4 regions of the Chelatococcus sp. GCM10030263 genome follow, and region 3 is predicted to be linked to each of the others. Evidence: predicted binding sites of a transcription regulator. Region 3 holds the regulator's gene; each other region holds the start of a gene.

Region 1 (4,211 bases), on a different contig from region 3:
CGGAGATGCCGCCGAGGCGGGCCGTATAGGCCAGGTTCTCGCGCGCCGTCATGGTGTCGTAGAAGCCGACCGCATCCGGCAGGTAGCCGACGCGGCGCTTCACCGCGAGCGGCTCGCGCAGCGGATCGAAGCCGAGCACGCGGACGGTGCCGGCGGTCGGTTCCGTCAAGCCGAGCAGCAGCAGGATGGTCGTCGTCTTGCCGGCGCCGTTCGGCCCGAGCAGCCCGAAGACTTCGCCACGCTCGATGGAAAGATCAAGCGCCTCGACCGCGACCGCGCGGCCGTAGTGCTTGGAGAGGCCCTTGGCCTCGATGACGGGCGCCGTCATCGCCGGCCATACCGCGTGACGGCGAAGGCGAGCACGACGACCGCGGCGCCGATGACGCCGAGCCCGCTGACGCCCCAGAGCGTCGAGGTCGTGACCGTGACGCGGAAGTCGGCGTTGTCGGAGGCGCCGTCGCCCGAGGCACGCAGGGTGACCATGTAGTCGCCGGCGATGGCATTGTCGGACGGCGTCAGATGCAGCGCGACCTGCTGCGGGGCGTTCGGCGCGATCGCGTCGAACGTCTTCGGCTCCACCTCGGTTTTCCAGCCGGAGGGCGCCGAAGCTGAGACGGTAACATTGCGCGCCGGTGCAGTGCCGGAATTATTGAGGGTGAAGTTGAAGGTGCGCTCGCGGCCGGCTTCCGCTTGGCCGGATAGCCGGCCCTCGGTGCCGGAGAGGGAAATGTCCGGCTGGCCGGTGATGTCGAGCACCAGCTGCGTCTCTCCGTGGACCGCGGCATTCGAGGCGGCGATCGCGACCGGATACTGGCCGGCGGCAACGTCCCGCGGCGGCTTGACCGAGACCTTCAGCGTCTTCGTCTCATCGGCCTTGAAGGGCAGGCTTGTCAGTTCCTGGCTGCCATATTGCTCCATGAAGGTCGCGGTGAAGCCCGGCGGCGTCTGGGCAAGCAGATTGAGGGTCGCCTCCTCGGGGCTGTCGTTCTTGACGGAGACCTCGAAGTCGAAATTCGAGCGCGGTGTGCCGCGCAGCGCCGGCAATTTCGGTTCCAGCGTAATCTTGCTCGGCTCGGCGGCGGCGAGCGTCATGGAAATCGGCAGGCTGAGCGTCTCGCCGCTGCTCGCCCGGCCGCTGACCGTGAAATTATAAGTGCCGGCCTTGACGTCCTTCGGTGGTGTCAGCTTGAGCTCGAGGCGCTGGCTTTCGTCCGGCGTGACCATCGCCGCGCCGATGGGCCTGCCGCTGCCGGTCAGCTGCCAGGTCCAGCCGCTCGGCAATCCGCTCACCGTGAGGTCCACTCGCGCTGGAGGCCGATTGGCATTGGCGAGGGTCAGCGACAGATTGGCATCCTGGCCGATGCGTTCGGTAACCTGCGGGAAATCGGTGGTCAGCCAGAGGCCCGACGGCTTAGACGCTCCCTCCTGTGCGTGCAATTGCCCGACGAAGGCGGGCCAGGCAGACAGTGCCAAACCCCCGGCGACCACTGCCACTGAGGCGAGAGGGCGAATGCGGATCATGAATCACTCCCCTAGGCTCTATCGTTGTACGGCGGCACGAGGCCACCTCCAGCTTAGCGGGAGGCAAGATTTGACGGAATTGTGACCAGAATCCGGCGAGAGGCAGCAGCCAAAATCCCGTGATCGGCCAGAAATCATGAGATTCCAAAAGGATCTCAGAATTAGGCGTCAAGCTGTCGCAGAGCCTCGATTGAGCGGATAACAGTAAACACCTGACTCACCTGGTGGCGTTGTGGCCGCCAATCCTTCGCGCCGGTCGATGGCGCCGAACGAGGATCGCGTGGTGGGCGCCCGAAGCTTGGAATGCCTGTGCTCAATGTAACCACCCCGCGGCAGAGCGGTGGCGAGGTCGAGAGCGCGGTTTGCAAAGTCCTGGTGAGAACAAAAATCGAACTTGAATTTGGAACAAAAGGGGTACATTGTAGCTGCAAGAGACGTTGGCGGCGATCCGTTCAGGGGCGATTTCGGAACCGGTTAGAGCTCCGCGTGATCGGCAGTCATTGAGTTTCATTCACGCCCCGTGCCATAAGGACGACATCAATGTCCCAGTCCAGTTTGCGACTCGTGGAAGGCAGCTCCATGGATAAGACCAAGGCCCTCGATGCCGCGCTCGCCCAGATCGAGCGCGCCTTCGGCAAAGGCTCGATCATGCGTCTCGGCAAGTCGGAGACGATCGAGATCGAAACGGTGTCGACCGGATCGCTGGGGCTTGATATCGCGCTCGGCGTCGGCGGCTTGCCGCGCGGGCGTGTGATCGAGATCTACGGGCCGGAATCGTCGGGCAAGACGACGCTTGCCCTGCACACCATCGCCGAGGCACAGAAGAAGGGCGGCGTCTGCGGCTTCATCGATGCCGAACACGCACTCGATCCTGTCTACGCGCGCAAGCTCGGGGTGAAGCTCGACGATCTTCTCATTTCGCAGCCCGATACCGGCGAGCAGGCGCTCGAGATCGCCGACACGCTGGTGCGCTCGGGGGCAATCGATGTGCTCGTGGTCGATTCGGTCGCGGCGTTGACGCCACGCGCCGAGATCGAGGGTGAGATGGGCGACATGCAGCCGGGCATGCAGGCGCGGCTGATGAGCCAGGCGCTGCGCAAGCTCACAGCCTCCATCTCGCGCTCCAACACGATGGTCATCTTCATCAACCAGATCCGGATGAAGATCGGCGTCATGTATGGCTCGCCGGAAGTGACGAGCGGCGGAAACGCCTTGAAATTCTATGCGTCCGTCCGCCTCGACATCCGCCGCATCGGCGCCATTAAGGATCGCGACGAGGCCATCGGCAACACCACCCGCGTCAAGGTGGTGAAGAACAAGGTGGCGCCGCCGTTCAAACAGGTCGAGTTCGACATCATGTATGGTGAGGGCGTCTCGAAGGTGGGCGAGCTCGTCGATCTTGGCGTGAAGGGCGGCATCGTCGAAAAGTCCGGTGCCTGGTTCTCCTTCGACAGCCAGCGGCTCGGCCAGGGTCGCGAGAACGCCAAGCAGTTCCTGCGTGCCAATCCCGATGTCGCCGACCGGATCGAGCTCGCCATCCGGCAGAATTCAGGTGTCCTCGCCGAACGCATTCTGGAGAATGTCGAGCCTTCGGTTGACGATCTCGATGAAGGCGCCGCCTGACACCATTGACGTGCCCCGGCACCATGCCGGGGCCTCCTTGGCTCGCTCCGCTCCGGCGCCTGCGTCACTTGGGCCTGCGTTTGCCGGCGGTGCGCCGCAAGAGCTGCGCGATGCTCTCGACAGGGACGTGTCTCGCCTCTAGAAACACGGGCTCCTGCAAGGGGATCCTTGCCGCGCGGACCTCGCAGCCGGATGCGTGCTGCCGGTCCCGTGGCGGGCCCGCAGGAAGAAGGCGGCGCGAAGGGCGCCGCCCCGGTGTGCGGATGTGAGCCTGATGAGCGGCGTCAACGAGATCAGATCGAGCTTCCTCGATTTCTTTGCCAGAAATGGCCACGAGGTGGTCCCGTCCAGTCCGCTCGTGCCGCGCAATGACCCGACGTTGATGTTCACCAATGCCGGGATGGTGCAGTTCAAGAACGTCTTCACGGGCATCGAGAAGCGGCCGTATACGCGCGCGACGACGTCGCAGAAATGCGTACGCGCCGGTGGCAAGCACAACGACCTCGATAATGTCGGCTATACGGCGCGCCATCATACCTTCTTCGAAATGCTCGGGAATTTCTCCTTCGGCGATTATTTCAAGGCGGATGCCATCGAGCTCGCCTGGACACTGGTGACGCGAGAGTTCGGGCTGCCGCAGCAGAAGCTGTTGGTCACCGTCTTTTCCGAGGACGATGAAGCTTACGATCTCTGGAAGAAGATCGCCGGCCTCTCGGACGAGAAGATCATCCGCATCCCGACTTCAGACAATTTCTGGCAGATGGGGGACACGGGTCCCTGCGGCCCCTGTTCGGAGATTTTCTACGACCACGGCGATCATATTCCGGGCGGCCCGCCCGGCAGTCCGGATGCGGACGGCGATCGCTTCATCGAGATCTGGAACCTCGTCTTCATGCAGTTCGAGCAGATCGCCCCGGGCAATCGGCTCGCCTTGCCGCGTCCCTCGATCGATACTGGCATGGGGCTCGAACGCATTGCGGCGGTGCTCCAGGGCACGCACGACAATTACGCGACCGATCTCATGCGGGCGCTCGTGATGGCAGTCGCCAATCTGACGGGGGTCGATC
Region 2 (4,211 bases), 410 kb from region 3:
GCCCGCGCCGTGCTCGGCCGCGTCGGCGCGGCCCTGCCTCGGGCGCCGGCCCGCGCCGAAGTCGCCTTCACGCCGGCGAGCGAGCCGAGCCGCCTGACCATCGCCGTCGCCGATCTCGATCGCGCAGCGCGCGCGTTAGACGCCGCAGGTTTCACTCCGTATCGCCACGGCCCGCGCCTCACGCTCGACCTCACGGCCACACTCGACCTCATGCTGACCTTGGATGCCGGGCCGTGAGCCGGCCCTGCGACGCGCCCTCCCCGCTCTGGGCGGCACTGTCGCGCGAAAGCTTTACGGCTGCGCCGCTCGACGGCGCGTGCGACATCGATGTCGCGGTCATCGGCGGCGGCATTGCCGGCTTGTCGACGGCGCTCCATCTCGCCCGGGCCGGCATCGCAACGGTCGTGGTGGAAGCCGGCGAGATCGGCGCCGGAGCCTCCGGCCGCAACAACGGCCAGGTCATCCCGACGCTCACCCGCCATGACCCGGATGCCATCCTCAAGGCGCTCGGTCCGGATTACGGGCCGCGCTTTCTCGACCTGGTGAAGGGCTCGGCCGACACCCTCTACGAGACGGTCGCCCGCTACGGCATCGACTGCGATGCCGTGCGCAACGGCTGGATCCAGCCGGCGCATACGCCGGGACGCGCCAGGCTGGCCGCCCACCGTGCTGCGCAATGGCAGGCGCAGGGCGTCGCCGCGGTGGCGCTGAGCGCCGATGACATCGCCGCCCGGCTCGGCACCACCGCCTATCACGGCGGCTGGTTTCATCCGGGCGGCGGCCATATCAATCCCCTCGCCTTCACCCGCGGGCTCGCCCGCGCGGCGGCGCAGGAGGGCGCGCGCATCCACGCCGATACGCCGGCGACGGCGCTCGCCCGTCGACCGGACGGCTGGCACATCACGACGCCGCGCGGCACCGTGCGGGCAGAAAAGGTGGTGCTCGCGACCGCCGCCTATTCCGGCGCGCTCTGGCCGGCAATGGCCCGCTCCATCGTGCCGGTGCTGTCCTATCAGGTGGCGACCGAACCGCTGGGGAGTGACGGGGCTTCCATCCTGTCGGGCAACGAGGCAGCCTCCGATACGCGCATGGACCTGCGCTATTTCCGCCGCGATCGCGAGGGCCGCATCGTCAGCGGCGGTGCGCTGGCGTTGCAGGTCCTGGGCCAGCAGCGGGTGACCCGCCTCGTGCTGGAGCGCCTGCGGGTGACCTTCCCGCAGGTTGGCCTGATGCAGGCGCAATATGTCTGGTCGGGCCGCATCGCCATGACGCCGGAGCGGCTGCCGCGCCTGCATCGGCGCGACGACGGCCTTCTCGCCTGGATCGGCTGCAACGGCCGCGGCCTGGCGCTCGCCATGGCCATGGGACAGGTCATGGCGGATGCGGTGCGTGGCGCGCCGGCCACCGACCTGCCGCTGCCCCTGACGGAGCCCAAGGGCATTCCGTTGTCGCCGCTCGTCAACCGCACCGCCCGGCTGATCCTGCCCTATTACCGGATGAAGGACCGGCGGGAGGTCAGCGCCTAGTCAGCGCCCGAGCTTCTCCCTCAAGGCGTCGATGCGCTTCGACGCTTCCGCCTTGGAGAGGTCCTCGGCGAAAGCCTCCGCTTCCTTCGCCTCCTCGGACAGGGTCTTCAGATAGGAGGCCTGCGCGCCGGTCATCGGCTCGTCGCCGGAGACCCAGTCTTCCGGATCTTTCTCCATATTCGACGGCGGCTCGGGATCGCGCTTCGGGTTGTGGGAGGGATGCTCGGTCGCTTTCGCCATGTACCAGTTCTCACCTTACCTGTTCGCGGTATGTTCCAAACAGGAACGCTGGACGTCCGGGCTGGTTCCGCCTTTCATCAGGACTTCGGTCGATCCGCTCCAATTCGGTCGTTTTTCCATTTGATGTGGCTGGACGCGCGACATAGCTTCCCGGTGCGGCCAATCACGATGCAAGGTTAGTGGTGATCGAGAACGTTCTGCTTCAGTCCGGCGGGCGCAAGCGCCTGGGTGCTCACTTTTTCGACGGCCGCGTGGAGGGCGCACGGTGAACGGCCCAACCCCTGCGGCAACGCAATGCGACCTTCTCGTCATCGGCGGCGGCATCAACGGCGTCGGCATCGCGCGCGATGCCGCGGGCCGTGGCCTCAAGGTCGTTCTTTGCGAGCGCGGCGATCTGGCGGGCGGCACCTCCTCGGCCTCCAGCAAGCTCATCCACGGCGGCCTGCGCTATCTCGAGCAATACGAGTTCCGGCTCGTGCGCGAGGCACTCACCGAGCGCGAAGTACTGCTCGGCATCGCCCCGCATATTGCGCGGCCCATGCGTTTCGTGCTCCCGCACAATGCGGGGTTGAGACCCGCCTGGATGATTCGCATCGGCCTCTTTCTCTATGATCACCTCGCCCGGCGCTCGAAGCTGCCGGGCTCCGCGGGGCTCGACCTCCGGCGCTGCCCCGAGGGCGCGCCCCTGAAACCGACGCTCAGTAAGGGCTTCGTCTACTCGGACTGCTGGGTCGACGACGCCCGCCTCGTCGTTCTGAATGCGATGGATGCCGCAGCGCGCGGCGCCGAGATCCTGACGCGCACGGCCTGCATCGCTGCGCGCCGCGAAGGCGACGGCTGGCAGGCGACGCTCGCAGCCGAGGACGGCACGCGGCGTGAGATCAGCGCTCGCGCGCTCGTCAATGCCGCCGGCCCTTGGGTCTCGGAGGTCCAGAGCCAGGTGCTCGGCGCCAATTCCGAGGACCATCTGCGGCTCGTCCAGGGCAGCCATATCGTGGTGCCCAAGCTCTACGAGGGTGAGCACGCCTATATCCTGCAGAACCCCGATGAGCGGATCGTCTTCGTCATTCCCTACGAGAGCGAGTTCACACTGATCGGCACGACCGACATCCCCTATCAGGGCAATCCGGCGAAGGTGCAGATCTCGACGGAGGAGATCGCCTATCTCTGCGCGTCGGTCGATCGCTATTTCGAGCGCCCGGTCACGCCCGCCGACGTGGTCTGGTCCTATTCCGGCGTGCGTCCGCTCTACGACGATTCGGCCAAGAACCCCTCCGCCGTCACGCGTGACTATGTCTTCGACGTGACCGGCGGCGGTGACGGCACGCCGCCGCTCCTCTCGATCTTCGGCGGCAAGCTCACGACCTACCGGCGGCTCGCCGAACATGCGCTGGAAAAGCTCGGTCCTTTCCTCGACATGCCCGAGCGCAGCTGGACGGGCACCGTGCCCTTGCCCGGCGGCGATTTTGCCAAGGGTGATATCGCCGCCTTCACGGCCACGCTTGCCGCGAAGCACCCTTGGCTGCCGCCGGATCTCGCGCGCCGCTACGCCCGCAGCTACGGCACGCGCGCCGAGGCGATCATCGGGCCGGCGCGATCGCTCGCCGACCTCGGCGAGCATTTCGGCGCGGGGCTTTACGCGCGCGAAGTCGAATATCTCGTCGCGGAGGAATGGGCGCGCTCGCCCGACGACATCCTGCGCCGCCGCACCAAGCTCGTGCTGCACGCCGACCCCACGATCGAAGGCAAGCTCGCCACCTGGTTCGCCGCCCATGACTGGACGCGCACCCGCGTCGCCGCATCTCCATAACGGCAGCGTTGTCGTGGCATGCGCTCAACCGGCTTGCGCCGGGCGCCCTTTGGGCCGACTTTAAGCGCCGGCACGGCGCAGACCGTCTGCCGCCGGCGCGTCGTGGAGCCTGCGGCCAAATCGAGACCGCGGGCCACGCCGCAGGACAGGCATGATGACCACCGACCTTCCCGTCAATCGCTTCAAGGCTCGGCTCAAGGCGGGCGAGCCGCAGATCGGCTTCTGGCTCGCCATGGCAAGCCCCGTCGCGACGGAAATCGCCGCCGGCGCCGGGTTCGACTGGCTGCTGATCGACATGGAGCACACGCCGAATGACGCGCCGGACGTGGCGCATCAACTGCGGGCAGCAGAAGGCGGAACGGCGGAACCTGCGGTCCGCGTGCCATGGAACGAGCCGGTGCTCGTCAAGCGGCTGCTCGATCTCGGCGCACGCACGCTGCTCTTCCCCTTCGTGCAATCGGCCGAGGAGGCGCGACGCGCCGTGGAGGCGACGCGTTATCCACCGGACGGCATGCGCGGCGTCAGCGGCATGTCGCGCGCCAACCGCTATGGCCGGGTGCCCAACTATTTCGCCCGCGCCGCGGATGAGATCTGCGTCCTCGTCCAGGCCGAAACCCGCAAAGCCATCGAGGCTG
Region 3 (4,211 bases):
CGGCCTCGCGCTCGTCTGGCCGGTGAAGAAACTCGCGGCCCTCGTCGGCATGACAGGCGCCATCGCCTATTGCCTCTTCTCCGGCGCGGAGGTCGCCACCCAGCGTTCGCTCGTCATGACGCTCGTCATGATGGGCGCCATTCTCATCGACCGCCCGGCTCTCTCCATGCGCAATCTGGCGCTTGCGGCGCTCATCTGCCTTGCTATTCGGCCGGAGGCGCTGCTCGGTCCGAGCTTCCAGATGTCCTTCGCGGCGGTTGCCGGCATGATCGCCTTCGCAGTCCAGCCATCGGGGCTGTTTGCCGGGCGTCCCGCAGGGGCCGGAGGATTGGCACCGCTCCACGGCATCGGGCGATGGGCCTTCCTTGTCATCTTCACCACGGCGATTGCTACCATCGCGACCGCTCCCTTCAGCGCCTATCACTTTCAGACGCTGAACCCGCTCGGTCTCCTCGGCAACGCCCTGGCGCTACCGCTGATCGAGCTCGCGGTCATGCCGCTGTCGGTGCTCGGGATCTTCGCTTCCGCCTTCGCCCTCGATCAACCCGTCTGGTGGCTCATCGGCCAGGCGACGGCGCCGGTGCTCGCCGGCGCCAAAATGGTCGCCCTGCTCGACCGCTCAACCGTCATCGTGCCGGCGCTCGCGCCCGCCGCTCTCGCCTTCTTCAGCGCGGCCATCGTCTGGTCCACGCTCTGGACGACCGCCCTGCGGTGGTTGGCGATCGTCCCGGCCGCCCTCGGCGCCCTGTCGGCGCTCGCTCCCAGTCGGCCCGATGTCTATGTCGATCGCAGCGGCGCCGGTGCGGCTGTCCGGGAGAAGAGCGGACAATTGATCGTCCTCGGCCGGCCTTCCGATTTCGTTCTCGAACAATGGCTCAGAGCCGACGGCGACGGGCGCGCGACCGATGACCCGGGCCTGCGCGGCGGTGCCCTCTGCGACCGCTTCGCCTGTGTCGCGAAGCTCCCCGACGGGCGCAGCATCTCGCTCGTCCGTGACAAGCGCGCATTCCCCGACGATTGTCGGCGTGCGGTCGTCATCGTCACTCCGCTCGTCGCCCCCAATTCCTGCGCGAGTGCTACGGTGCTCGACCGCCGCGCACTCGACCAGTCGGGCGCCACCACGCTCACCGCCACCGCCGAAGGCTTTGCACGTGTCACCGCAAGTTCCACCGCGCAGCGCCCCTGGACCGGAACCAAGCCACACCGGCCAGCTTCGCCGGCGCCCGCGCCGCCCCCGCGACCACGGATCGACAATCTCGACCCACTTGATGCCATCCCTTCAGCGGCAGCCGACATCGACGACCCGTCGGGAGCAACGCCCACCGGCGATGCGCCAGGCGGCGAGGGCGATTCTCATACGCCGTGAGCGTCGACCAGCGATCAGCAGTTCTATCGCGGGCCGACCGGCAATCGATCAGTAGCGCCGCAGAAGGCTCACGAGCTTGCCCTGGATCCGCACGCGGTCGGGACCCAAGACGCGTGTTTCATAAGATGGATTGGCCGCTTCGAGCGCAATGGATGACCCGCGCCGGCGTAGCCGCTTCAGGGTCGCCTCCTCATCGTCGATGAGGGCGACGATGATGTCGCCCGTATCGGCCGTCTCCTGACGGCGGATGACAACCGTGTCGCCGTCAAGGATGCCGGCTTCGATCATCGAATCGCCACGCACCTCCAGGGCGAAGTGCTCGCCGCTGGTGAGCATCTCCACCGGCACTGCGATGGTGCTGCTGCGGGATTGAATGGCCGAGATCGGCGTGCCCGCCGCGATCCGGCCCATGACGGGGACGGGGACCATCTTCGGCGAGGATTCGCTTTCGACAGCCGCCGGTGGCAGGCTGCGCACGCGACCAAGCCCCCCCTCGACAACGCTCGGGCTGAAGCGCCCGCGCGGCGTGATCGCGCCATCGGGCAGACGAATGACCTCGAGTGCCCGCGCCCGATTAGGCAGCCGGCGGATGAAGCCGCGCTCTTCGAGCGCAATAATGAGCCGATGGATACCGGACTTGGACTTGAGATCCAGTGCCTCTTTCATCTCATCGAAGGAAGGCGGCACGCCGGTCTCGCGCAGCCGCTCGTGGATGAAGCGTAGAAGCTCGTTTTGCTTGCGCGTCAGCATCTGCCGTGAACCCCACCTTGGTCGTGGCCACCGTGGCCGAGATCATCCGGTTTCAAGATCCGATCAGGACTGTTGGCCAGATATCACTTTTGGCTAAGCGTCATTGTTGGCCAAGAGTCGGAAACAAATCATGAACGACCATAGCTGTTCCCTGTGTGTTCCGCAAGAGTTAAGGCAACGGGACGTGCATGGATAGCCTCGAGGCGTGCAGGCCCTATGCCCCCGGGGGATGAACAGGCAGAGCGGCCTCCTCGCTATTTTCCGCACTGGTCCCGTCATGGGAGAAAGTCGGCGACTGGGAGCCGAGACGCGACTGTTGCCTTTGACGGGCCCTCACGTGGCGTTTCGAAAGCCATGATTCACGCCCTCGTCGCGGTTTCAGACCTGTATCAGACCGGATTAGATACCAGTATCCTGGTGGTCCTTTTCCTTGTCCCAACGGACTTGGTGCGAACGTCGGCGGGCAACTGGCCTGACGCGGAATAATGAGACCGGCCGCAAAGTACCGCTACTCTGAACAGCGCCGCCGCTTGTCTTATAAGTTCCGAAGTGTGGAAAGAAATCACGGTTCAAGGCGAGCCGACGCTATGCCACGTTCGGCGTTGCGGCCCTGTCTAGGCCAAGCGTCGCCTGGATTCTGGGCCGTGCATCCGCCGAGGCGCTTGTCCACGCCTGAGAGCGGTTTTATCGAATGCACCACTTGCGGCTCGGCTATGCATCCGCTACGATACATGTATCACGAGATGGTGCTGCCATGACCTCAGATAAGACCGGACTGCTGGTACAAGCGCTTCGCGAGGCAATCGAGCGGGGCACTTATAAGCCTGGAAGTGCAATTCCTTCGGAGCGGCAGCTCATGGAGGAGTTCTCCCTGTCGCGGACAACCATCCGACGGGCAATCGATGAACTGGTGAGTGCCGGCCAGCTCGAGCGACGGCCTGGCAGCGGCACCTTCGTGACCGAGCCTATGCGGCCGTCTGCCGTTGCATCCAGTCACTCGCCGACACTGGCGCTGATCATTCCGACCTTCTCGAGCCCGTTCTATGGCGAGATGATCGACGGGATGGAACAGGAGGCGCGCCGTCATGATCTGCGCATCATGGCGAGCCAGTCGGCCTATTCGCCGGATAGCGAAAGCGACCACTTGTCGGCTGCCGCGGCCGATCCGGCCGTCCGGGGAGCCATCGTTGCACCGGCCCATGTCGACAGGCCCGTGCCCGGCGCATTGAGAATGGTGCAGGCCGGCAAGCCGCTGGTCTATCTCGGCCGCTGGCCGAGAGGACTGAGGACCGACAGCGTCAGCACCGACTATCTGGTCTCCGCTAAGCTCGCGGTGGATCATCTCATCGGACTAGGCCACCGGCGGATCGCCTATGTGGAAGGTGCGCCGCATCTGCCCGGTTTTTCCCCCTTCAGCGGTTACCACGAAGCGCTGAAGGAGGCGCGCATCGCGCTCCAGCAGGATCTCGTCTGCCTCCCTGACTTGCCGTCGGAGGAAGCGGGCCAAGAGGCGATCGCGGGGCTCATTCGCCGTGGCATCGACTTTACCGCCGTTTTTGCGCGCAACGATGTCACGGCGGTCGGCGTCATGCGGGCGCTGCGCGAGGCGGGGCGTCGCATTCCTGAGGATGTCTCGGTCACGGCTATCAACAACAGCCTCCTGTCGCGTTCACTCGATCCGCCGGTGACCAGCGTCGATCCTTTCCCAGCAACGCTCGGACGGCTCGCCTTCCGGCTTCTGCACGAGCGCGTCGCAGGCATCTATTCCGGGCCGCCGATTCGTATCACCCTCGATCCGACGCTCGTCGTGCGCACCTCCAGCGCGCCTCCGGCAAGATCTCAACGCAGCGACGGCTCGTTGATCACGCCCTTCATCGGCCAAGCCGCTGTTGCTGCGAGGCGATAATCGAGGGTAACGCGAAGACCTTCGGCGCGTGACGGGGGAAAGCACAATCGCCGAGATCCGGCATGCAATAGGGCTCGCTGTTTACGCGTCACGGCCTCCTGTGGGATGGGCTCAGGGCCTAAATAGTAAATCATATTCGTTATCGTCCATAAGTATAATTGAAGTTTCATAAAAGACCTCTACGAGAGA
Region 4 (4,211 bases), on a different contig from region 3:
ATCGCGACCAGCGGCCCGAGCAGTTTCGCCACATGCGCCTTGATCCAGGCGGTGAGCCGCGCATCCACCTTGTCGCGCGGCGGCCCGGAGAGCTGCTCGTCGGACAGGATGCGAAAGCGCGGGCTCAAGAGCTTGTCGCCCGGCACGAGCCGCGCGACCGCCTCGCCCATCCAGCGGATGACGCCGTCGCTCGCGAGCACGAAGGCATCGTCGGGCGCGACAGCAAAGCGTTCGGCACGCGCCTCGATCTCGCCCGCGAGCGCCTTCTGGGCAGCCGCCCTCAGCGCCTTGGCCTCCTGGCCGTCGGCCTGGGGGTCCGGGGCGAACTGAAATCCGTGCAGCCGGCCGACATGCTGGCCCTCGACCAGAACGTCGCCGCTGGCGGTTACTTCCGCTTCGAGCATCGCATTCTCTCTCAAGCGCCGCATGAGCACACTGGTGCGCCGATCAACGAACCGGCTCGCCAAACGCTCGTGAAGAGCATCCGACAGCTTGTCCTCTACCTGACGGGTGGCCTCCTGCCAATGCTCAGGATCGCGAAGCCAGTCCGGGCGGTTGGCGACAAAGGTCCAAGTGCGGATCTGGGCGATGCGCGCCGAGAGCGTATCGATGTCGCCGTCGGTGCGGTCGACGACCGCCACCTGCCGTCGAAACCAGTCGTCGGCGATTACGCCCTCGGTCATCAGCGCATTGAAGATCTGCACGATGAGATCGGCATGGGCGGCAGGCGAAAGGCGCCGGTAATCAGGGATTCGGCAGACCTCCCACAGGCGGGAAACGGCCTCCTTGCCCGTGGCGCGCTGCTTCACGTCCGCATCCCGTGCCGCGATCTCCAGCGCGCTCAGGTCGTCGGCGATCGGTGCGCGGGTCAGCCCCGGCTCCTGCGGCAGCACCGACAGGCTCGCCTGCAGCGCCTGGAGCGAGCGGAAATCGAGATCCGGATTGCGCCATTGCGCCACCCGCACCGGATCGAAGGAATGACTTTCGAGCGCCTCGACCATGGCCGCGTCGAAGGGCGGGCACCGCCCGGTCGTGCCGAAGGTGCCGTCGCGCATATGGCGGCCGGCGCGGCCGGCGATCTGCCCGAGCTCGGCGGGATTGAGCTTGCGGAAACCGAAGCCGTCGAATTTGCGGTCGGCGGCAAAGGCGACGTGGTCGACCTCGAGATTGAGGCCCATGCCGATGGCATCCGTCGCGACGAGATAATCCACCTCGCCGGACTGGTAGAGCTCGACCTGGGCATTGCGGGTTCGCGGGCTCAAGGCGCCGAGCACGACGGCTGCCCCGCCTTTCTGGCGGCGCACGAGCTCGGCGATGGCATAAACCTCCTCCGCCGAGAAGGCGACGATGGCCGAGCGCCGGGGAAGCCGGGTGATTTTCTTCTCGCCGGCGAAAGAGAGCGTCGACAGTCGCGGCCGCGAGACGATATTGGCGCCGGGGATGAGGCTTTCCACCAGGGAGCGCATGGTCGCCGCACCGATGATCAGCGTCTCGGCGCGGCCGCGCTGGTTGAGCAGCCGGTCGGTGAAGATATGCCCGCGGTCGAGATCGGCGGCGAGCTGGATCTCGTCGATGGCGCAGAAGGACACATCGAGATCGCTCGGCATCGCCTCCACCGTGGCGATCCAGTAGCGCGCCTCCGGGGGCTTGATCTTCTCTTCGCCGGTGATGAGCGCCACCGCATGCTCGCCGGCACGCTCGACCACCCGGTTATAAACCTCGCGCGCGAGAAGCCTGAGCGGCAGCCCGATGATGCCGCTGTCGTGGCCGAGCATCCGCTCGATGGCGAGATGGGTCTTGCCGGTATTGGTCGGACCGAGAACCGCCGTTACGCCACGCGCCCTGACCCTCGGCGGCAGCGTCCGCGCAACCATCACGGATGAAGTCATGAAACCCGATGCCATTGACTGTCGGCCTTTACGGCCTTGGAACCCCGCCGCGCCCCTGGACGGCGCGGCATTCACCTGAAAAGAACAAGGACGCTTGCCTCGAACAGCCTTGCGACTTGCCGGCGACAGCCACCCCCCATCTCCCTCTGTATCACATCGATACGCGGAGGGGCACGCGATGGCGGCATCTTTCGAGAACAGAACGAGTCCAGAACGAACAGCGCCCGAATCGCTGACTCGCTCAGAATCAGGTTTCGTTCATCACGAGATCTGGTGGTGTTGCTGATCGCGGGCCACAAGGCGAATGTAGGAAGGGGCGCGCAGCTTCGCCAGAAGCGGCCGATAACGCGAGGCTTCTCGACCGATGGAACGGTCAGTTCCGCGCCCGCTGCCTCGGAGACACCGGCTGCCCATCCACATTAAAGCTTGTTGCCTCGATCACTGTCGTGCCGATCGGTGTCCGCACGGAGATGCGGTAGGGTATGAAGATATGGGCATCGCCGATCGGCACGAGCCAGGCCTGCATATCCCTGTTCTCTTCCATGAATTTGGTGGCCGAGCGGTCCGGCCGGTGCCCGGCTATCGGCAGATAGCGGGCGTTGCAGACAGCCGCCGGGCCGTTATAGGCCGCGCTGCGCAGCGTCTCGATACGCGCGTAGGAGAGCTTCACGTCGAAGCGGGTGGCGCCGTCGAAGATCGGGATCGTCCGGTCGCAGGCAGCCGTCGCATAGGGTTCGTTGATGGCCGCCGGCATCAAGAGCGCGCTCAGCGGATCGACCACGCCGCGCTTGTTCTGCTCGGTGAGCGGGATGCGGTCGGGCCGCGGCTCGATCGGCGGCTTGATCTCGACCGCCCGCACGCTGCCGCCGGCGAGCGCCATGCGCACCGTCACCGACTTTTCCGAATTGGCCGTCGTGACGGCAAAGCTCGCCGGCAGAATGCGGTTGCCCGAAATGTTGCCGCTGGCGCTTGCAGCCCCCTTGCCGCCGGTGACCATGCCGGCAAGGCCCGTCAGCTTCGACCAGATGTCGAGCTTGTAACGGCCGGCTTCCACATCCGCCTTGATCTCGGCGACGCCGATCTTCAGGCCGAGCAGCGAAATATCGTAATTGGCCTGCACGGAAGCGGCACCGGCCGGCAGGGGGAGAAACAGGGCGAGCGCCAGCGCCGCAAGCCGGTTGCAACCCGCGATCTTGGCACCCGTTGGGTAAAGACGCCGGTTCATAAATCCCACGCTCCCTGGCCGACACAGGCGTTCTCGGCCGCAAATCAGTCCGAATCGTGACGCATCTCAGGCCTTACCGCAACGATCCCGATGCAGATCCTTGACGGTCGCACATCACATCTACTATACACGCGCAACTTTCATCGGACATCGGTGCTCCCGGCCCGGCTTTCGTCGGGCTTGAGCTCGTCGCTCAACAGGCACCATTCAGTTAAGGACCAAGCGTCATGGCGCGCCGCTGCGAATTGACGGGCAAGGCCGTTCTTTCCGGTCATCTCGTGAGCCACTCGAACCGTAAGACCAAGCGGAAGTTTCTGCCGAATCTGGTCAATGTGACGCTGCAGTCGGACGTGCTGAAGCGCAGCGTGAGGCTGCGCATCGCCGCCTCCGCCCTGCGCTCGGTGGAACACCGCGGCGGGCTCGACGGCTTCCTCGCCAAGGCCCCCGAGGCGGAACTGTCGCAGAACGTGCGCGTGCTGAAGCGCGAGATCGCGAAGAAGACCGCCGAAGCCGCCGCGAGCTGAGCTTTCGCCGGCGTCTCTTCGATCATCGATCATGATTCGATCCATCGCGTCGGCCTTCGGTCGGCGCGATTTGTCGTGTCGGGCTGGACGTCGGACCATCGCATGAGCCAGAACATTCCATGAGCTATCTGGCAAAGCTCGTTTCGCAGCTCTGGCTGCCGGTGGCGGCGATGGCTCTCGTCGTCCTGCTGTCGAATGTGGCGGTGCAATATCCGTTCACGCCGTTCGGCCTCGGCGATTATCTCACCTGGGGCGCTTTCACCTATCCGGTGTCCTTCCTCGTCACCGATCTCACGAATCGTCGCTATGGGGCGAGCCTCGCCCGGCGGCTCGTGGTGGTCGGGTTTCTCGTCGCGGTGGCCGCCTCGATCGTCGCCGCCACGCCGCGCATCGCGATGGCCTCCGGCGCCGCCTTCCTCGTCGGCCAGCTTCTCGACATCACGGTATTCAACCGGCTGCGGCGGCTTGCCTGGTGGCGAGCGCCACTGCTCGGCAGCCTTTTCGGCTCGGCGCTCGATACGGTGCTGTTCTTTTCGCTCGCCTTCGCCGGCGTGGTCACCGAGGTCAGCACCT

The links. Region 3 encodes LexA, which represses DNA repair genes until DNA is damaged. Its sites were predicted from a motif close to TGTTCNNNNTGTGTTCNG; they were not measured.
Region 1: the regulator LexA is predicted to act here: its motif matches at 1,899-1,916, upstream of recA (recombinase RecA).
Region 2: the regulator LexA is predicted to act here: its motif matches at 1,787-1,804, upstream of ACFQU1_RS22470 (DUF3072 domain-containing protein).
Region 4: the regulator LexA is predicted to act here: its motif matches at 2,088-2,105, upstream of ACFQU1_RS03145 (helicase-related protein).

What each region holds. Positions count from the first base shown of each region.
Region 1 is NZ_JBHTDB010000003.1:149,842-154,052, reverse strand. Features, by position in the region: gene ACFQU1_RS05405 (ABC transporter ATP-binding protein) at 1-328, opposite strand, end outside; gene ACFQU1_RS05400 (NEW3 domain-containing protein) at 325-1,521, opposite strand; gene recA (recombinase RecA) at 2,062-3,144, shown strand; gene alaS (alanine--tRNA ligase) at 3,419-4,211, shown strand, end outside.
Region 2 is NZ_JBHTDB010000016.1:20,415-24,625, reverse strand. Features, by position in the region: gene ACFQU1_RS22480 (VOC family protein) at 1-237, shown strand, start outside; gene ACFQU1_RS22475 (NAD(P)/FAD-dependent oxidoreductase) at 234-1,526, shown strand; gene ACFQU1_RS22470 (DUF3072 domain-containing protein) at 1,527-1,766, opposite strand; gene glpD (glycerol-3-phosphate dehydrogenase) at 2,032-3,576, shown strand; gene ACFQU1_RS22460 (HpcH/HpaI aldolase/citrate lyase family protein) at 3,731-4,211, shown strand, end outside.
Region 3 is NZ_JBHTDB010000016.1:430,180-434,390, reverse strand. Features, by position in the region: gene ACFQU1_RS24355 (ComEC/Rec2 family competence protein) at 1-1,366, shown strand, start outside; gene lexA (transcriptional repressor LexA) at 1,415-2,116, opposite strand; gene ACFQU1_RS24345 (GntR family transcriptional regulator) at 2,871-4,022, shown strand.
Region 4 is NZ_JBHTDB010000002.1:696,443-700,653, reverse strand. Features, by position in the region: gene ACFQU1_RS03145 (helicase-related protein) at 1-1,874, opposite strand, end outside; gene ACFQU1_RS03140 (DUF3108 domain-containing protein) at 2,263-3,114, opposite strand; gene rpmB (50S ribosomal protein L28) at 3,342-3,638, shown strand; gene ACFQU1_RS03130 (queuosine precursor transporter) at 3,758-4,211, shown strand, end outside.